Regions from separate parts of the Bradyrhizobium nivariense genome, predicted to be linked through region 1. Evidence: predicted binding sites of a transcription regulator. Region 1 holds the regulator's gene; the other holds the start of a gene.
What was found. Region 1 encodes LexA, which represses DNA repair genes until DNA is damaged. Its sites were predicted from a motif close to TGTTCNNNNTGTGTTCNG; they were not measured.
Positions count from the first base shown of each region.

Region 1 (5,383 bases):
AAAATGCGAAAGATATCTGAACCAAAAAACAAGCTTTCAGATGTCGTTCGCTGCGACGCTCGGGCTCGTCGCACTGGTGCAGATCGGCATGCCGAACCTGTTCGCGTCGCCGGATCATTCGGCGACCGCGCGCATTGCAATGTGGGGCGGCCGCGAGATCGCGATGCTGTTCATGGCTTCGCTGATCGCGGGACTTGCGACCACGCCCTATGCCGCCTTCCACTTCCACCGCGTCACGCCGTTCGGCGTGCTCGCCAATCTCGGCGCGATGCCGGTGGTCTCGGCGCTGGTAATGCCGGCGGGGCTGTTAGGGCTGCTTGCGGCTCCCTTCGGGCTCGACAGCGTGTTCTGGTGGCTGATGGGGATCGGCGTCGACTGGATGGTTGCGGTGTCGCGCTGGGTCGCCGCATTGCCGGGCGCGGTCGGCCATATCCCGGCTTTCGGCATTGCACCTCTGATCGCGGCGAGCCTGGGGATCATCGTGCTGGGCCTGTTGCGCACGCCGTTACGCTGGTCCGGCGCCCTGGTGCTGCTGGCTGCGATCCTCTGGGGGCTGTCGGTGCGGCAGCCCGACATTCTGATTGCCGGGGATGGTCAGAGTGTCGCGGTCCGGGGCAGGGACGGACATCTGCATCTGATCAGGGCGAGCAAGGACGGCTTTTTGCTCAAAGAGTGGTTAGCTGCCGACGCCGATCCGCGCGATGCCGGCAGCGCCTCGCTGGCCGACGGCGTGTCTTGCGACGAAGCCGGCTGCGTGACGCCGCTCGCCGACGGCAGGCTGGTCGCGCTGGCACTGCGCATCGACGCACTGGCGGACGATTGCAGCCGGGCCGCGCTGGTGGTGACGGCACGTCCCGCGCCGCCCGATTGCGCCGCGATGGTGGTCGATCGGCAGCGGCTCGCCAGCCAGAGCGCGCTGGCGCTGACGCAGCGTGGTGACGGTTTTGCGGTTCAGGCGGTGAGGGCGAGAGGCACGAGCCGCCCCTGGTTGCCGGCCGGCGCCGGCGCAGGTGATTTCGATGGCAGTCTTGCGCCGAAGACGGCCGCGCCCCGCACCCGGGACGCAACGCCGGCGGAGACCGACTTGCAGGCCGAGGATTGAGCGGATCGGCCAGAGCATCTTCGGCTCCGATTGAATCAGAACCGAAGCTCTGGATTCTGACGCGTTTTCTTCACGCGAACCGGTATCCACTTCGCTCTCTAGAGATACCAGGCCAGCACGGCGTCGAGCCCGGAATTGCCGATGACCGGCAGGGCCACCATCCGGCTCAGTCCGGATGCGCGGGCCTCAAGGCCGGCGACCGAGCCGTCATGCGCGAGCTCATCGTTGAGCGCGGGCATGCCGGTGGCCCAGGCCCCGCCGATGCTGCCTTCGCCCCTGGCGATGGATTTCGTCGCATAGAGCGCGGCAAGGTCGGTCTGCGCACTGCAATCGCCGGCGCGAAACACCAGCGCCGAGCGGATCTGGTTCGGGACCCAGATCTCGAAGCGTCGCGCAATCGGCGTGGCCTGCGCCGAGAGGAATGTCAGGACCCAGGTCTGGTCCGTGCCGGTCCGATAGGGCACGCCCACGCCGAGATTGATCCCGACCTTGGCCGCGTCCTCCCAGCGCAGGAAGCTCCTGGCGTCGTGCAGGTCCTTGATGATCAGCGGCAGGCCCGCCTTCCAGGTGCGTCCAGGCAGGCCAAAGCCGCGAGGAAATTTGGTGTGGCGAGAGTTGAACTCGAACATATCGGCGGTGCCGTAATAGCCGTCGACGAGCCCCATCTCGTGGGAGACATCAGGGTCGTTGTGCCAGAGCTCGATCGCGCCGACATGCGCTTTGCCGTCGCCGCAGAACAGCACGATGACGGCCTGGAGGAATTCGCCTGCAAACACCGGTACCGCGACGCCGCAGGTGAGGCCGGCTACGAGCGCCTGATCGGTCCGTTTGAAATAGGAATTGGCGAATCTGGTGAGGATTTCGGGGTGGCCCGAGGCCCAGGCCTTGCCCGGAAGTCCCTCGTCATATCCGAAGTGCAACTCTTCGCTGACGGCCTTGAACGCGGACAGCCCTTCGCCGTAGAGGCCGCCACCAAATTCCAGCCGCATGCGCGTCCGGTCGGGTACCCAGAGTTCAACGACGCGAAGGAAGGTTTTCATCGAGCGTGTCCGCCGTCTCAAGCCCTTGACAGCATCGGTCATTTGGCTGCGAAGCGGACGTTCATAATTCAGGCAGGGCGGCTCAAACTTCGTGCTGCGCAGAGGCGCAGCGGCTTGATCAATCCGATCGGATTTCGCTGGACGCGACCGCACCATCTCGCCGGCCACGGCCGGCGATGGCAATTCAATCCTGGCCTCCAACCTCTCGGCCGGAGGGCGGCTGTGTCAGCCGATCGGCAGGCGGGTGACCGTCGGCTGCCTGTCGGCGATGATCTCCGGCTTGTGCTCGCGATCAGTGACCGGCTGGGTCACCGGCAGTTGCAGCACGGTTGCCTGCTGGCCCTCGACGAGCTGAGTCACCAGCACGTATTTGCCGTCGGGGAATTCAATCGCATCATGATGGCGGTCGGGAATGTGCGGATCGATCTTGCCGAACTTGCCGACGCGGGAATTGATGGTACGCGTCCAGATCCAGCGATTGTCGTAGCGGACGTTGTCGGTGAAGGCGAGCTCCGTTCCCGGCAGCAGGCAGACGGCCACGGTCGGATCGGCTGCGGACGCAAAACCACGCGTCGAGGTGCCGCGGAAGCTTGTCGTGACGATCGTCTCGCCGACTTCGGCGGGACGCGACGCGACGGCATGCAGGCTGTAGTCACACATCGGGTGCTCCTCAGGCTGGGATAGCGCCCGCGTCTCTTATCGAGGCGCAGGCCTCTATCAGAGTGGAAACACGCAAAACTCTACTTGGTTGTGGGCAAATCTGCGGCTGGTTTCCGCAAGCCGCGATCACATTATCTTTTAGGAACAAAGGCTGCTGCGATGCATTCGGGAGGCGCGTGTCAACGCCCTGCGGACGCCGACCAGCCCGAATATTGCCAGCCTGGCTGCGACGGTTGCGCGATCGCATTCCGCGCGTTGCGGACTTGATCGCTGACCGCTGTTTCCTTGCGGACATGGTGACGCGATTGTGCGGCAAATGCTGGCGACGCTGATGCTGCGATCAGCGCCGCCGCAACTGTGCTCAGAATGATTTTGCGCATGACTTCTCCTCGAACCTGAAGGCCGCGAAGCCCCTGGGTGCTTCGTGCGGCGTATCGAGGATCTAGCGCCGGAGGTGGGCCCGGATAATCTGTGCGGAACCAGAAAGACTATCCAGCCCGAGCGGACAATGATCCGCTCCAATCTCTGATCGGGCTGCCGATCGGAAGCGCGCGCGGCGCCAAGGACTCCCGGTATCAAGGACTCCCGGTATCAGTACTTCCGGTACAGCCCGATCAGCTTGCCCTGAATCTTCACCCGGTTCGGCGGCAGGATACGTACCTCATAGGCCGCGTTGGCGGGCTCGAGCGCGATCGAGGCGCCGCGGCGGCGGAAGCGCTTGAGGGTCGCTTCCTCGTCGTCGATCAGCGCCACCACGATGTCGCCGGTATCGGCGCTCTCGTTGCGCTGGATCAGCGCCATGTCGCCGTCGAGGATGCCGGCCTCGACCATGGAATCGCCGCGCACTTCGAGCGCGTAGTGCTCGCCCGAGCCGAGCATGTCGGGCGGTACGCTGATAGTGTGGCTGCGGGTCTGCAACGCCTCGATCGGCGTGCCGGCCGCGATGCGGCCCATCACCGGCACCGCAACGGGACGCTCGCCCTCGTCCGCAGACAGGCTGGAGCTCGCGCGCACCTTGCCGAGATTGCCCTCGATGACGCTCGGCGTGAAGCCGCGGCGGCTGCCGGCGGCTGCCTGGAGCTCGGGCAGCTTGATGACTTCAATCGCACGGGCGCGGTTGGGCAGGCGCCGGATGAAGCCGCGCTCCTCGAGCGCCGTGATCAGGCGATGGATACCCGACTTCGAGCGCAGGTCGAGCGCATCCTTCATCTCGTCGAAGGAAGGGGGCACGCCGCTTTCCTTCAGACGTTCATTGATGAACCGCAGAAGCTCGTATTGTTTGCGCGTTAACATCTCGACCAAAGTCCCCCGATTGATGCCGTTCGATTCCGAGACGCTGAATTCAGCAATAAGCCGCTACACGCTCGAAACAAATCATGAACGGACACTATATGTTCGATATGTGTTCCGCAACTGCTTAATTTACCGTGAACAGAGCGAAGTTCGCGGAACCCGCATTCTCGAGGCACTCAGACGGGGAGCCGCAACACCTCGCAGGGCGTGCCGGCTTCAGCCTTCGGCGCGAACGGTGCGCGCACGAGAAGTACCTGTGCCGCAGCGAGATTCGCAAGCAGCGAAGAGTCCTGATGACTGACGGGAAGGGCGATGCGCGTGCCGTCGTCGCGCTCCTCCAGGCGCGCGCGCAGATAGTCCTCGCGCTGGTCGTTGGCGCCGACGTCGCGGCCGAGCGCGGCGCGCTCACGGCGATGGTGAATCACCGAACGGCCCGACAGGGCGCGAATCAGCGGCACCATGAACAGGAAGGCGCACACATAGGACGACACGGGATTGCCCGGCAGGCCGATCACGCCCATTGCGCCGAGCCGTCCATGCATCATCGGCTTGCCCGGCCGCATCGCGATCTTCCAGAACGCCATCGCGATACCTTCGTCCCTCAGCGCCTGCTGGACCAGATCGTGGTCGCCGACCGATGCGCCGCCGGTCGTGATCAGGATGTCGGCGTCGCTCTCGCGGGCGCGGCGGATGCCGGCGGTGGTGGCCTCCAGTGTGTCGGCGGCAATACCGAGGTCGATGGTCTGGGCGCCCTCGCTGCGGGCGAGCGCATGCAGGGCGTAGCCGTTGGAATAGACGATCTGGCCGTGACCAGGCGTGGCGCCCGGCATCACCAGCTCGTCGCCGGTGGCGAGAATCGCGACCTTCGGACGCCGGCAAACGGGAAGATGCGGATGATTCATCCCGGCGGCGAGCGCGAGGTCACGCTCGGTGAGGCGGATTCCCGTGCGCAGGAGCACGTCGCCCTCGCGGAAATCGACGCCGGCGGGCCGGATGTGCCGTCCTGCGATCGCGGCTTCCTTGATCGTGATGCGCTTGCCATCAGCGACCGTGTCCTCCTGGATCACGACGGCGTTGGCGCCGTCGGGAACGACGCCGCCGGTGAAGATCCGCACGGCCTCGCCGGCGCCGACCGTTCCCGCGAACGGCCGACCCGCTGCGACCTCGCCGATGACGGTGAGCTTCGAATCGATCGTCGCGGCGTCAGCTGCGCGCACGGCGTAGCCGTCCATCGCCGACATCGCCTGCGGCGGCTGCGTACGCCGCGCTGCGACGTCGCGCGCGAGCA
Region 1 covers NZ_JARWCR020000023.1:12,148-17,530, forward strand. The annotation lists partial or broken gene QCM77_RS20185 (ComEC/Rec2 family competence protein) at 32-1,102, shown strand; gene QCM77_RS20190 (GAF domain-containing protein) at 1,201-2,142, opposite strand; gene QCM77_RS20195 (hypothetical protein) at 2,368-2,802, opposite strand; gene lexA (transcriptional repressor LexA) at 3,394-4,095, opposite strand; gene QCM77_RS20205 (molybdopterin molybdotransferase MoeA) at 4,272-5,383, opposite strand, start outside.

Region 2 (5,383 bases), on a different contig from region 1:
GTTGACGCGAACATGGCCGGACTCGACAAGCTCGGCGGCGGAGGTGCGCGCCTTCACCACCCGCGCGTGCCACAGCCATTTGTCGATGCGCTGCCGCTCGGTCGTGGGCTCACTCCTTACGGCCGGACAGTTGCTCTTTCAGCGCAGCGAGCTTTGCGAACGGCGAGTTCGGATCGACCGGACGATCGCGCTCGCGGGGGTTGGCGCTCGATGCGTAGGGGCGCAGCGACGGCCCGCCCTGGCGGTCGCGGCCCTTGTCGCGGTCGCGGCCACGGTTGTCGCGGCCCTTGTCGCGATCGCCGCCGAACTTGCCCTTGTTGCGATCGCGATCCTTGTTGTCGCGGTCCTTGCCTTGATCTCTACCTTGGAAGCTGCGGTTCTTGTCGTCGCGCCCCTCGGGACGCGGCGCACCTTCGCCGCCACCTTCGCGCGGCTTGCGGAAGTCTCTGCCGCCATCGCGACCAGAATCCCGACGATGACCGCCGCCATGGCGATGACGCTCGCCGCGCTTCTCGCCGTCGGCGGCCTGCGCGGCTTCACCTTCGGCAGGCGCCGCGGCGCCTGCTTCAGCACCGGCCTGCGGACGCGGCTGGTGATGACGCTGGTTGCGATGGCGCTCGTGGCGCGGCTTGCGATCGTCGTGACGGCCGCCCGGACGCCAGACCTCGATGAGCTCGGGCTCAGTGGGCGTGGCCGCGGCCTCAACGGGCGCAGCGGCGTCGGCCGACGCAGCGGCTTCGGTTGCAGCAGTCTCTGCAGACGCGGTTTCGGCAGGCGCGGTTTCGGCAGGCGCGGTTTCGGCGGGAGCGGTTTCGGCGGGAGCGGCTTCGGCAGCTTCAGCGGAGACCGCAGCTTCTTCGGCCGGTGGCGCGATGCCGGGAGCGTCTTCCGGCGTGACGGGCGCCTCCGGGGAAGCCTCGAGCGCGGGCTCGCCGTGCGCGGGCTCGTCGTGCTGCTCCATCCCGGGCGCGTCTTCGACGGTAACAGGCTCGGCGGCGGCTTCGATCGCGGAATCCGCAGGCTCGGCGGCATCCTCGACCTGCATTTCGGTTGGTGCCGCCTCGGCCGGAGCCTCAGCACCGGCTTCAGCAACAGGCGCCTCGGCAACAGCCGCAACCGGCTTCGCCGGCAGCGGCGGACGCTTGTCCATGCGATAGCCGAGCGCGCGCAGCACGGACGCGAAGTCTTCGCCGGCCGAGCCGGTGAGCGACGTCATCGCCTGCGTCACGACAAAGCTGCGGCCGTCGAACGCGCCGGCGGGCTTTTCGCCGGATGCGTTCTCGCGCCAGGCCAGCGCCGGACGGATCAGATCGGCAAGACGTTCCAGGATGTCGACGCGCACGGCGCGCTCGCCAGCCTGCTTGTAGCCGAGCACGCGATAGGCATCGCGCGGCAGCTGCTTGTCGACCGGGAACGAGGTGCGGCCGGAACTTGCCAGATGCTGCGCGCCCGACAGCGCGGAGGGATCGACATTGTCCTGCTTCAGCGCCCAGAGCAGCGCGGCCAGCGCACGCCCGGCCGGCTTGAGCAGGCCGGGGAAATAGATGTGATAGGCGCCGAAGCGGACGCCGTATTTGCGCAGGACGGCGCGCGAGGGCTGGTCGAGGTCCTTCAGCTCGTTGGCGATCTTCTGGCGCTCCAGCACGCCGAGCGCCTCGACGAGCTGATAGGCGATGCCGCGGGCGATGCCGGTGACGTCCTCGGCCTTGCTGAGCTCGAACATCGGCCCGAGCAGCTTTTCGACATGCGTCTTGAGCCAGAGGTCGAGCCGGGCCTGCACCTTGTCGCGGGGGCCGCCCGTCAGGCGTTCGTCGGAGATGATGCGGATGCGCGGATGCAGCGCCTCCTCTGCGGCAGACAGCCGCGCCACGGCGTCGCCGGTCCAGCGGATGATGCCTTCCGAGGTCAGCACGAACTGCTCGTCCGGCGCGTTGCCGAGCTTTTCGGCGCGCGCGTTGATCTCGCCGGCGAGCACGGCCTGCGCTGCAGCCTGCAACGCTTTCGCATCGGAGCCGGCTTCCGCCGCATCCGGTGCAAAGGTGAAGCCGTCGAGGCGGCCGATGACATGGCCTTCGACGATGACTTCGCCGGTCTTGCCGATTTCCGTATTCAAGCTCGTGTTCTCCCGCAGGCGGCGCATCAATACACTGGTCCGGCGATCAACGAAACGCTCAGTCAAGCGTTCATGGAGCGCATCCGATAATTTATTTTCGATCTCCCGCGCGATCCCCTGCCAGCGTTCGGGGTCTTTCAGCCAGTCGGGGCGGTTGGCGACGAAGGTCCAGGTGCGAATCTGCGCGATCCGGGCCGACAGCGTGTCGATATCGCCGTCGACGCGGTCGGCCTGGTCGATCTGGGTCCTGAACCAGGCGTCGGGGATGCATCCCTTCCGCATCAGGAAGCCGTACAGCGTGGTGACCAGCTCGGCATGGGCGGCCGGCGACAATTTTCGGTAGTCCGGGATCTGGCAGGCCTCCCACAGCCGTTCCACCGCATCCTTGCCATGCGCGACATCGCGTACCTCGACGTCGCGGGCGGCGTGGTCGAGCACGCGCATGTCCTCGGCGATCGGCGCGCGCGTCAGCGCCTCATGGCCGGGGGCCAGGTTCAGGGACACCTGGAGCGCGCCGAGGGAGGCGAAATCCAGCTTGGAATTGCGCCATTGCAAAACCTTCACGGGGTCGAAGGTGTGGTTCTGCAGCGCATTGACGAGCTCGGGCTCGAACGGCGCGCAGCGGCCGGTGGTGCCGAAGGTGCCGTTGCGGGTGGCGCGGCCGGCGCGGCCGGCGATCTGGGCGAATTCGGACGGCGTCAGCCGGCGGAACTGGTAGCCGTCGAACTTGCGGTCGGAGGCAAAGGCAACGTGGTCGACGTCGAGATTGAGGCCCATGCCGACAGCGTCGGTGGCGACGAGGTAGTCGACCTCGCCGTTCTGGAACATCGCCACCTGCGCATTGCGCGTGCGCGGGCTGAGCGATCCCAGCACCACGGCAGCGCCGCCATGCTGGCGGCGGATCAGCTCGGCGATGGCATAGACCTCGTCGGCCGAGAAAGCGACGATGGCGGTACGGCGCGGCTGCCGCGTGATCTTGCGGTCGCCGGCGAATTCCAGCTGCGACAGCCGCGGCCGCGTGATCATGGAGACGCCCGGCAGCAGCCGCTCGATGATCGGACGCATTGTCGCGGCGCCCAGCAGCAGCGTCTCGTCGCGGCCGCGGCGGTTGAGGATGCGGTCGGTGAAGACGTGGCCGCGTTCGAGATCGGAGGCGATCTGCACCTCGTCGACGGCGAGGAACGAGACGTCGAGATCCCGCGGCATCGCCTCGACGGTCGAGACCCAGTAGCGCGGGCTCTTCGGCTTGATCTTCTCCTCGCCGGTAACAAGCGCGACGGCGTCGGGGCCGACCCGCGCGGCGATCTTGTTGTAGACCTCGCGCGCGAGCAGGCGCAGCGGCAGCCCGATCATGCCGGAGGGATGCGCGAGCATCCGCTCGATGGCGAGATGGGTCTTGCCGGTGTTGGTCGGTCCGAGCACCGCAGTGACGCCGGCGCCGGGAAGCCGCTCGGAAGCGAAGGGGGAGGAGGAAAAGGGCATCTGGGGGATTAGGTAGTGGCGATTGGGGCGAATGTCAGTGCTGTTTTGGGGCGGCGGCGTGAAGCGCCGACCTCACACACTGCTGTCATCGCCCGGCTCGACCGGGCGATCCAGTATTCCAGAGGCGGCGCAGATCAAACCGAGATGGCGCGGCGTACTGGATGCCCCGGTCAGGCCGGGGCATGACGGCGGAGAAGGCGGCACTCCCCAAACCTCGCGCAACTGTCTCACTTTGCGACGCTTTTCCCGTTGGCTTTAAGTTTCGGAACGAGTTGAGAACGAATCGCGGCCGAATCGCTGACTCCCCGATGAGTCCTGTTCCGTTCACGCAACATGTCGCGGGAGACTTATTGTCTGCGCACTAGATGGAGTTTTGCCCCGCCGCACAAGCGACGTTTCGGTGCCAGATTCCTTAAAGCTGGGGACGGCGCGGAGTCGAATCAGAATCGGGGAGGAGTCAAATGGATTCCCGGCCCTCGACCCTTTTCAAACAAAAAGCGCGAAAACAACCCCATGCACAGTAGGTAAGTATTTGAAATCGCTTGTGTTCTTTTTTGCAAAAAGGGAGGGTCAGCGCGGCGCGGGGCGCCAGGCTTACTGCGTCTTCGCGACCCGCGGCGGCGCTGCGGCAGTGATGAAGGAGGTTGCTTCCAGCATGGCCGGCCCGAGCGGCGTCGGCACTTTCAGCCAGAACGGGACCAGGATGCGCGTGCCAGCCACCGGCGCGAAAGCGACCTCGATGTTGCGCTGGGCGGCGAGGTATTTGATCACGGGGCGGTCGGGGATGTAGCCGGCCACGGGCACGAAAAACAGCGAGCAGACCACGACCGGGCCGTGATAGCCCTTCTCCGCCTTCACGGTTTCCATGCGCTTGAAATCGAGCTTGAGCTCGTAGCGCATGCGGCCGTCGAACACCGGCGCCGAGTTGTGGCAGGCGTCCGGCGTCACGGGGTCGCCGGTGCCGGGCACGCGCAGCAGCGAGGCCGTCATCGGGTCCCAGACGCCGCGGCGGTGCGCGTCGGTGACGACGATGCGGTCGGGATCGACCGGCGGCTCCGGCACGATGCCAAACTCCTTCACATTGCCCTTGTCGAGCGTGATGCGGATCTCTTCGGTCTTCTTCGAGGTGGTGGTGGAGGCCTGGTAGCCGGTCGCGACCAGCGCGCCGTTGACCACGCGGCCCTGCGAGGCGCCGGTGCCGGACCCGCCCGCGAACGATTTCAGCAGCCCCGAGGTGCCGCCGGAGGCCGCGGCCGCGAACACATCGTCCTGGATCTCGATATTCCAAGCGCCCTTGCCGACCGGAATGCCCGCCAGCGTCGCCTCATATTGCGCCTCGAGCTTGCCTTGCGCCGCCGCAGGCTCCGCCGCCCACGCCAAGGCCAGCCCGCCAAGGGCCGCCAGGACCAGCCGGCCGGCAAAGCGCGGAGCGGCCGCGCGCGGCTCCGTCGAGCGCAGGCCGGGCGCGAGATGAGGCGTTGTGAGCACGAAACAATCCAATCGGGGCGCGAACGGCTGTTACTTAAGCCAAAAACCGCGGCAAGCAATGTGTCCGGGCGTATCAGGACGCGGAACCGCACCTGATACTTCGGGCGCGAATACGCCCTTTATGTGATGGTAAGGCGTTTTAAACATTGCCGTTTTGGTGATCGGGGCGGGTCAGAAGCGCGCACCTCCTTCCGCCCATTCCGCCGTCATGCCCCGCGAAGGCGGGGCATCCAGTACGCCGCAGCCCCTCGACTCCAGCCGCTCCTTCTCGGAATACTGGATCGCCCGGTCGAGCCGGGC
Region 2 covers NZ_JARWCR020000042.1:69,907-75,289, forward strand. The annotation lists gene QCM77_RS28720 (RNA-binding S4 domain-containing protein) at 1-87, opposite strand, end outside; gene QCM77_RS28725 (helicase-related protein) at 110-3,595, opposite strand; gene QCM77_RS28730 (DUF3108 domain-containing protein) at 4,190-4,999, opposite strand.
Region 2: a site for LexA is predicted at 3,859-3,876, ahead of QCM77_RS28725 (helicase-related protein). Genes of this name have one in related genera too.